3 regions of the Serratia proteamaculans genome follow, and region 2 is predicted to be linked to each of the others. Evidence: predicted binding sites of a transcription regulator. Region 2 holds the regulator's gene; each other region holds the start of a gene.
The links. Region 2 encodes CRP, which controls carbon source genes, mostly activating them, when cyclic AMP is high. Its sites were predicted from a motif close to ATGTGANNNNNNTCACAT; they were not measured.
Positions count from the first base shown of each region.

Region 1 (2,274 bases), 2.5 Mb from region 2:
CGCCCGCCAGCGCCGCATCACACAGTGACTCAACCGTCAGTGGCGCACCGTGCAGACTGGAACTCATTGAGGTGCCGAGACGTTGCTGGGCGATTTCCAGAATATTTTCGATACTGGCGACGGTTTCCAGACAGCCGTGATTGCCGCAGTAACAGCGTTTACCGTAAGGATCAACCTGCGTATGACCAATCTCAACCACGCTGTGGCTACCAGCGTGCAACACCCTGCCACCGGTGATCACCCCGGCGCCGACGTTGTGGTCGATCACCACCTGGATCACGTTCTGGCTGCCGCGTGAAGCACCGTATAACGCTTCGGCCATGGTCCAGGCGCTGATGTCGTGTTGTAAATAAACCGGCAGCCCGGTGCGCGTTTCCAGCGCAGGCCCTAATGGCATGTCTTCTACATCGTAAAACGGCATGCGGTGTACTACGCCGGAAATCGCGTCGACCATGCCCGGCAGCGTAATGGCGATCGCCGTTAACCGTTCCAGCTTGCTTTGATGACGGATAAAGAACTGGTCGACTTCAGCGAGAATGCGTTTTAACAGCGGATCGGGATGTTCGGCGGCCAGTGGCAACAACTCTTCCACCACCAGTTTGCTGCTGATATCGCGCAGCGCCAGCGTAATGGTGCCACGGCTGATGCGGGCGGAAAGGTAGTGCCAGGCTTCGGTGTCCAGTACCAGCCCAACCGCCGGACGACCGCGACTGCCGACTTCCTGAAATTCGGTTTCTTTAACCAGATGGGCTTCCAGCAGTTCGCGTACGATTTTGGTGATACTGGCGGGGGCGAGCTGAGCGCGTTTTGACAGTTCGATGCGCGAAATTGGGCCCAGTTGATCGATTAACCGATAAACTGCCCCTGCATTTGTTTGCTTGATTTGATCGATATGCCCAGGCTGCCCAACAGCAATCACAAACCTGCTCCTACTATTTTTCGCGCTTCTAAATAAAGACTATCGGCTATGGTGGGGCTTTTGTAATACAGCGTCAACTATTTGATTCGTTATGTGATTTGCTGCACAAATTCACCCCACTTTCACTGCGGATTGTGTTTTATTTACCCAGTTCAGCGTTCAGGGCAACAGTAATGCCATCAAGGATTTGGCCGCGGCGGTCAGGGGCCGTTGACGATGATGAACCAGCCAAACTTCAGTCATCGCCTCTGGTTCCGCCAGCGGTAAATATTGCACACCGTCGATTTTAACCCGGGCAAAAGACGCCGGCAGAATCGAGATACCCAGCCCGGAAGACACCAGGCCAATGATGGTCATCGCCTCGCCCACCTCCTGGGTGATATAGGGAGTGATCCCTGCTTTGGCCAGCAGCGACAAGATCTCGTCATGCAGCGCGGTGCCCACCTCGCGTGAGAAAAACACAAAGGGTTCTTCCGCCAGATGTTGGAAACGCAGCGTGCCCGGCGCCACATGGGTTAGCGGGTGTCCTTCCGGTACCACCGCCACCAACGGCTCGCACAGTAACAGTTGATGCTTTAAGGCGTCCGGCAAGCGGGTATTACGCATCACCCCCAGATCCAGACTGCCATTGAGTAAGGGTTCGATCTGCTGCTTGGTGTTCACTTCGCGCATTTTGATATGCACCTGTGGGTGCTGTTGGCGAAAAGCACGCAAACTGCGCGACACCACGCTGATAAAGGGAGCCGAAGAGGTGAAGCCTATGGTCAACTCACCCACCTCACCACGTTCCAGCCGCGCCGCTTTCTCCGCCGCGCGGCCGACCTGATCGAGCACCTGATAGGCCTCTTTCAGGAACATTTCCCCCGCCTGCGTCAGGCTGACATTGCGGTTGTTACGCGCCAGCAGGCGTGCGCCGACCATTTCCTCCAGCGCCTGGATCTGCTGACTGAGCGGCGGCTGGGAAATCCGCAGGCGTTCCGCGGCGCGGCCAAAATGCAGCTCTTCTGCCACGGCAATGAAATAACGCAGATGCCTCAATTCGATATTCATACTTTAAACGTCTTAATTTGAATTATTAATATATTAGACAAAAAACTGCCCTCTCCCTATGATTTTGTTAACCAAAGATGTGCTTGTTTAAATCACGCCAAGTTCGGTAAGGAAAAACTGTGACAACCCCTGTGCGTTCTGCGGCCAATATGCCGTCGACGCTGGCCGCCAATGACGATGCGGCTGCTGCGCCAAAAACTCAACGTTCCACCCTGAATAAACTTCCCTACATCGAACGCGGAACGCCGCAGTTTATGCGCGTCACCCTGGCGTTGTTCTCTGCCGGGTTGGCCACTTTCGCCTTG
Region 1 is NZ_OX461105.1:2,468,691-2,470,964, reverse strand. It holds gene mlc (sugar metabolism global transcriptional regulator Mlc) at 1-919, opposite strand, end outside; gene QOT07_RS11635 (LysR family transcriptional regulator) at 1,079-1,969, opposite strand; gene QOT07_RS11630 (MFS transporter) at 2,119-2,274, shown strand, end outside.
Region 1: mlc (sugar metabolism global transcriptional regulator Mlc) is a predicted target of CRP. The motif match lies at 1,011-1,028, and genes of this name have one in related genera.

Region 2 (2,274 bases):
TGTCCGGATGCTGCGCAGCGACTTTTTCCAGTGCCGCCAGTTCATGGTCCATTTTGAATCGCTGCGAATGCTGGTGGTAGAGAATATCGTGGGCCACCGTGCGTAGTCGGCCGGCAATCACCTGCGCATTGCGGCGGATAATTGCTTCGGCCTGGCTCTGCTCTACCAGTTTTTGTACTTCTTCCGGCAGATGCAGGCTGACGGTGATGTGTTCCTGCAAATCCAGCGCGACCTGAAAGGTGCGTTGCAGGCGCTTTTGCTCAAGGTTACTGGCGTGCGGCAAAAAATTAAGCTGCTGGTACAGCAGGGTGATCAAGTCCATGACTTTTTGCTGGCGTACCAACAATGGCGGTAGTGCAGTCTGCGGATCGGTATGCTGGGTCAGTAGCGAGTATTTGGCTTCGAAGTAGTCCGCCAGCTCCAGATAGAGCTGATTGAGCGACTCGCGCATCGGTTGTTCTTTCCACAGCTTGAACCAGAACCAGGTGAACAGGCCGTACCAGGCGGTACCGACCACGTATAACAGCGGTGCGTGCCACAGCGGGACTCTACCGACCATGCTGAGAGAGAAGATGGCGGCTACCAGTGCGGCAGGCAGCAGGCGGGCGTGTAACGGGCTGATTTCACCGCTGACGCCGAGCAACAGGGCCAGGCCGAGCATCAGTAACGGCAGCGGCAACTGCCAAAGCAGAACTTGCTGCAGCAACAGGCTACTGAAGGCAAACAGGGAACCGCCGACGATCAGGCGTTTGAAGAAGCGTTTGTGGGGCGTGTCCAGCCCGGCGATGTTACAGCAGGCGGGGACCAGGGAAAATAGCAGGCCGTATTGCAGCTGGCCAATCAGCAGGCCCAGCAGTACCGGCAGGCAAAGCACCAGCGTTTGCCGCAGTGCGTAATTGACTTCCGGGTGGTAAATCAGTCGGCGCCACATGATGATTCAGGGCATAAAAAAACGGCGCGAATCATCGCGCCGTTTTTTCAGTAATTAACGCGTGCCGTAAACGACAATAGTTTTGCCGTGGGCGGAGATCAGATTTTGATCTTCCAGCATTTTCAGAATACGACCAACGGTTTCACGTGAACAACCGACGATCTGGCCAATTTCCTGGCGGGTAATTTTAATCTGCATGCCATCCGGGTGGGTCATGGCATCAGGCTGTTTCGCCAGGTTCAGCAGTGTTTGCGCGATGCGGCCCGTCACGTCCAGGAAAGCAAGGTTACCCACTTTCTCAGAGGTGATCTGCAGACGGTTTGCCATCTGCGCTGACAGGCGCATCAGGATGTCCGGGTTAACCTGAATCAACTGGCGGAATTTCTTATAGGAAATTTCAGCCACTTCACAGGCGGTTTTCGCCCTAACCCAGGCGCTACGCTCCTGACCTTCTTCAAATAATCCAAGCTCGCCGATGAAATCCCCCTGGTTAAGGTAGGACAGGATCATCTCTTTACCTTCTTCATCCTTAATCAGCACCGCTACGGAGCCTTTGACGATGTAGTAAAGCGTTTCGGCCTTTTCACCTTGGTGAATCAGCGTACTTTTGGATGGATATTTGTGGATATGGCAATGAGACAGGAACCATTCGAGAGTAGGGTCTGTTTGCGGTTTGCCGAGAACCATTCGCTGTTATCCTCTGTTGTTATCGCTGCCTTGTGTCACAGGGGTCAGAGTTCCCTGTAAAACGTGCTGTCGCCGTTTTTTTAATGGTGGCTGGCAGCAGGTTTTGAGGCGTGTCATAAATATACGCTGTCGCCCTAGCATATTAACTTGCCGGGAGAGCTGCAAGCTACATTCTGTTAACATACCGGTAAAGGAGCCTTTCCCTGGGAGTTTCCCTGAAATCAGTGTCCCGGAAAGATTTATTGCGGCTCTGTTTGTAGCACAGAGTGAGGCGGGTGTCTTGTGTTGTCTCGCTTCAGCATGATTAGCATCAGGTTCCGTTGCCAGTTTCTATGCGAAAGCGTAGTCTGATTTTAAGAAATTAACCGGAGTGACCAGTATGCAGGCAAGAGTTAAGTGGGTGGAAGGGCTGACGTTTCTGGGTGAATCCGCGTCTGGCCATCAGGTGCTGATGGACGGTAACGCCGGTGATAAAGCCCCCAGCCCGATGGAAATGGTGCTGATGTCGGTGGGAGGCTGCAGCGCGATCGATGTGGTGTCGATCCTGCAAAAAGGACGTAACGATGTGCGCGACTGCGAGGTGAAATTGACCTCCGAACGGCGTGAAGAAGCGCCACGCTTGTTTACCCATATCAACCTGCATTTTATCGTCACCG
Region 2 is NZ_OX461105.1:5,011,330-5,013,603, reverse strand. It holds gene QOT07_RS23385 (YccS/YhfK family putative transporter) at 1-931, opposite strand, end outside; gene crp (cAMP-activated global transcriptional regulator CRP) at 986-1,618, opposite strand; gene QOT07_RS23375 (OsmC family protein) at 1,998-2,274, shown strand, end outside.

Region 3 (2,274 bases), 4.4 Mb from region 2:
GGATTTCATTTATCTTCGGCGGTCTGGTATCCGACAAGATGTTTGAAGTTTTCGGCGGCGGCGGCTTCGTTTTTGCGCTGCGCGTCCTGCCGGTGATCGTGTTCTTCTCCTCATTGATTGCCGTGCTTTATTACCTCGGCATCATGCAACTGGTGATCCGCGTGCTGGGCGGCGGTGTGCAAAAGCTGTTGGGCACCTCGCGTACTGAATCCCTGTCGGCTACCGCCAATATCTTCGTGGGCCAGACCGAAGCCCCACTGGTGGTGCGTCCGTATATCGCTACCATGACCCAGTCTGAACTGTTCACCGTTATGTGTGGCGGCCTGGCCTCGGTGGCCGGTTCGGTGCTGGCGGGCTATGCCCAGATGGGCGTACCGCTGGAATACCTGATTGCCGCTTCATTCATGGCTGCGCCGGGTGGCTTGCTGTTTGCCAAGCTGATGGTGCCGGAAACTGAAAAAACCCACGATAAAGACGATGCGACGAAGCTGATCGCGGAAGAAGATCGCCCGGCTAACGTGATCGATGCGGCGGCTTCAGGCGCGGCTTCCGGCATGCAGTTGGCGTTGAACGTGGGCGCGATGTTGCTGGCGTTTATCGCATTGATCGCCCTGTTGAACGGTATCCTCGGGGGTATCGGCGGCTGGTTCGACTTCCCGCAACTGTCACTGGAATTGATACTCGGCTGGGTATTCTCACCGATAGCCTTCCTGATCGGGGTGCCTTGGCATGAAGCGATGACCGCCGGTTCGTTTATCGGCCAGAAAATTATCGTGAATGAATTTGTTGCCTACATGAACTTCGGTGCCTATCTGCGTCCGGATGACGTGGTTGCGGCAGACGGGTTGCAGGTGTTGTCGGCGCATACCAAGGCGATCATCTCCTTTGCCCTGTGCGGCTTTGCCAACCTGTCATCGGTGGCGATCCTGCTCGGCGGCCTGGGCAGCATGGCGCCGAACCGTCGTCACGACATCGCACGTTTCGGTCTGAAAGCCGTAGCGGCGGGCACGCTCTCCAACCTGATGAGCGCGACCATCGCCGGGTTCTTCCTGGCGCTGTAAGCCCGGGGCTGTCCTGCAGAGGGCAACAGGCTCTATTGCAGGACACCGCCTATACTTCTAACACGGGCACAGAATGCTGTGCCCGCTGTCTTTGCCCGTTTCTTTAGCGAATTTGTGAACGATATCGCGTTATTTTGTGATGCTCTTCACATATAATTCCGGTCTGTTACAGTGTTATTTCATATAGTGTGACTGCGAGCGCGAATTGCCTCAGGCGATCGTGTTCAAATAGCTATTACTGACCCTGCGCGAGGCGCAGCGTCATGTGCGGTGAGAAGGATCTCAGTTGCCGATGAGGGAACCCGTTCCCCAGCGCTATCTTCAAGGAACCAAGTCCGCTCGCCAACACCCAGGTACTCAGTTGGAGAGTTTTATGACCGAATTAACCGCAGCAGCGCAACGTGCGCTGACCCTAATGGATTTAACCACGCTGAACGATGATGACACCGATGAGAAAGTGATCGCGCTGTGTCGTCAGGCGAACAGCCCGGCCGGACATACCGCGGCCATCTGCATTTATCCGCGCTTTATCCCGGCGGCGCGCAAGGCCCTGCGTGAGCAGGGGACGCCAGACATCCGCATTGCGACCGTCACCAACTTCCCGCATGGCAACGATGATATTGAGATTGCGCTGGCGGAAACGCGTGCAGCTATCGCTTACGGTGCCGATGAAGTGGACGTGGTATTCCCTTACCGCGCGCTGATCGCCGGTAATGAGCAGGTCGGTTTTGAACTGGTAAAACAGTGCAAGCAGGCCTGTCTGGCCGCCAACGTGCTGCTGAAAGTGATCATCGAAAGCGGTGAGCTGAAGCAGGCCAATCTGATCCGCAAGGCGTCGGAAATTGCCATCAAGGCCGGCGCAGACTTTATCAAGACCTCAACCGGTAAAGTGCCGGTCAACGCGACGCTGGAAAGCGCTGAGCTGATGATGTCGGTGATCCGCGATCTGGGCGTCGCCAAAACGGTGGGCTTTAAGCCGGCCGGTGGTGTGCGTACGGCAGAAGATGCACTGCATTACCTGCAACTTGCCGATCGTATTCTGGGTGAGGGCTGGGCCGATGCACGTCATTTCCGCTTCGGGGCTTCCAGTCTGTTAGCCAGCCTGTTGGCGACGCTGGGCCACAGTGCCGAGACGTCCGGCGACGGTTACTGATCTATTCCGTCGGTAAGGCGCGAAATGGCGCCTGCCCGTACTCTACATTAGCTAAAACAG
Region 3 is NZ_OX461105.1:643,693-645,966, forward strand. It holds gene QOT07_RS02955 (NupC/NupG family nucleoside CNT transporter) at 1-1,061, shown strand, start outside; gene deoC (deoxyribose-phosphate aldolase) at 1,435-2,214, shown strand.
Region 3: deoC (deoxyribose-phosphate aldolase) is a predicted target of CRP. The motif match lies at 1,196-1,213, and genes of this name have one in related genera.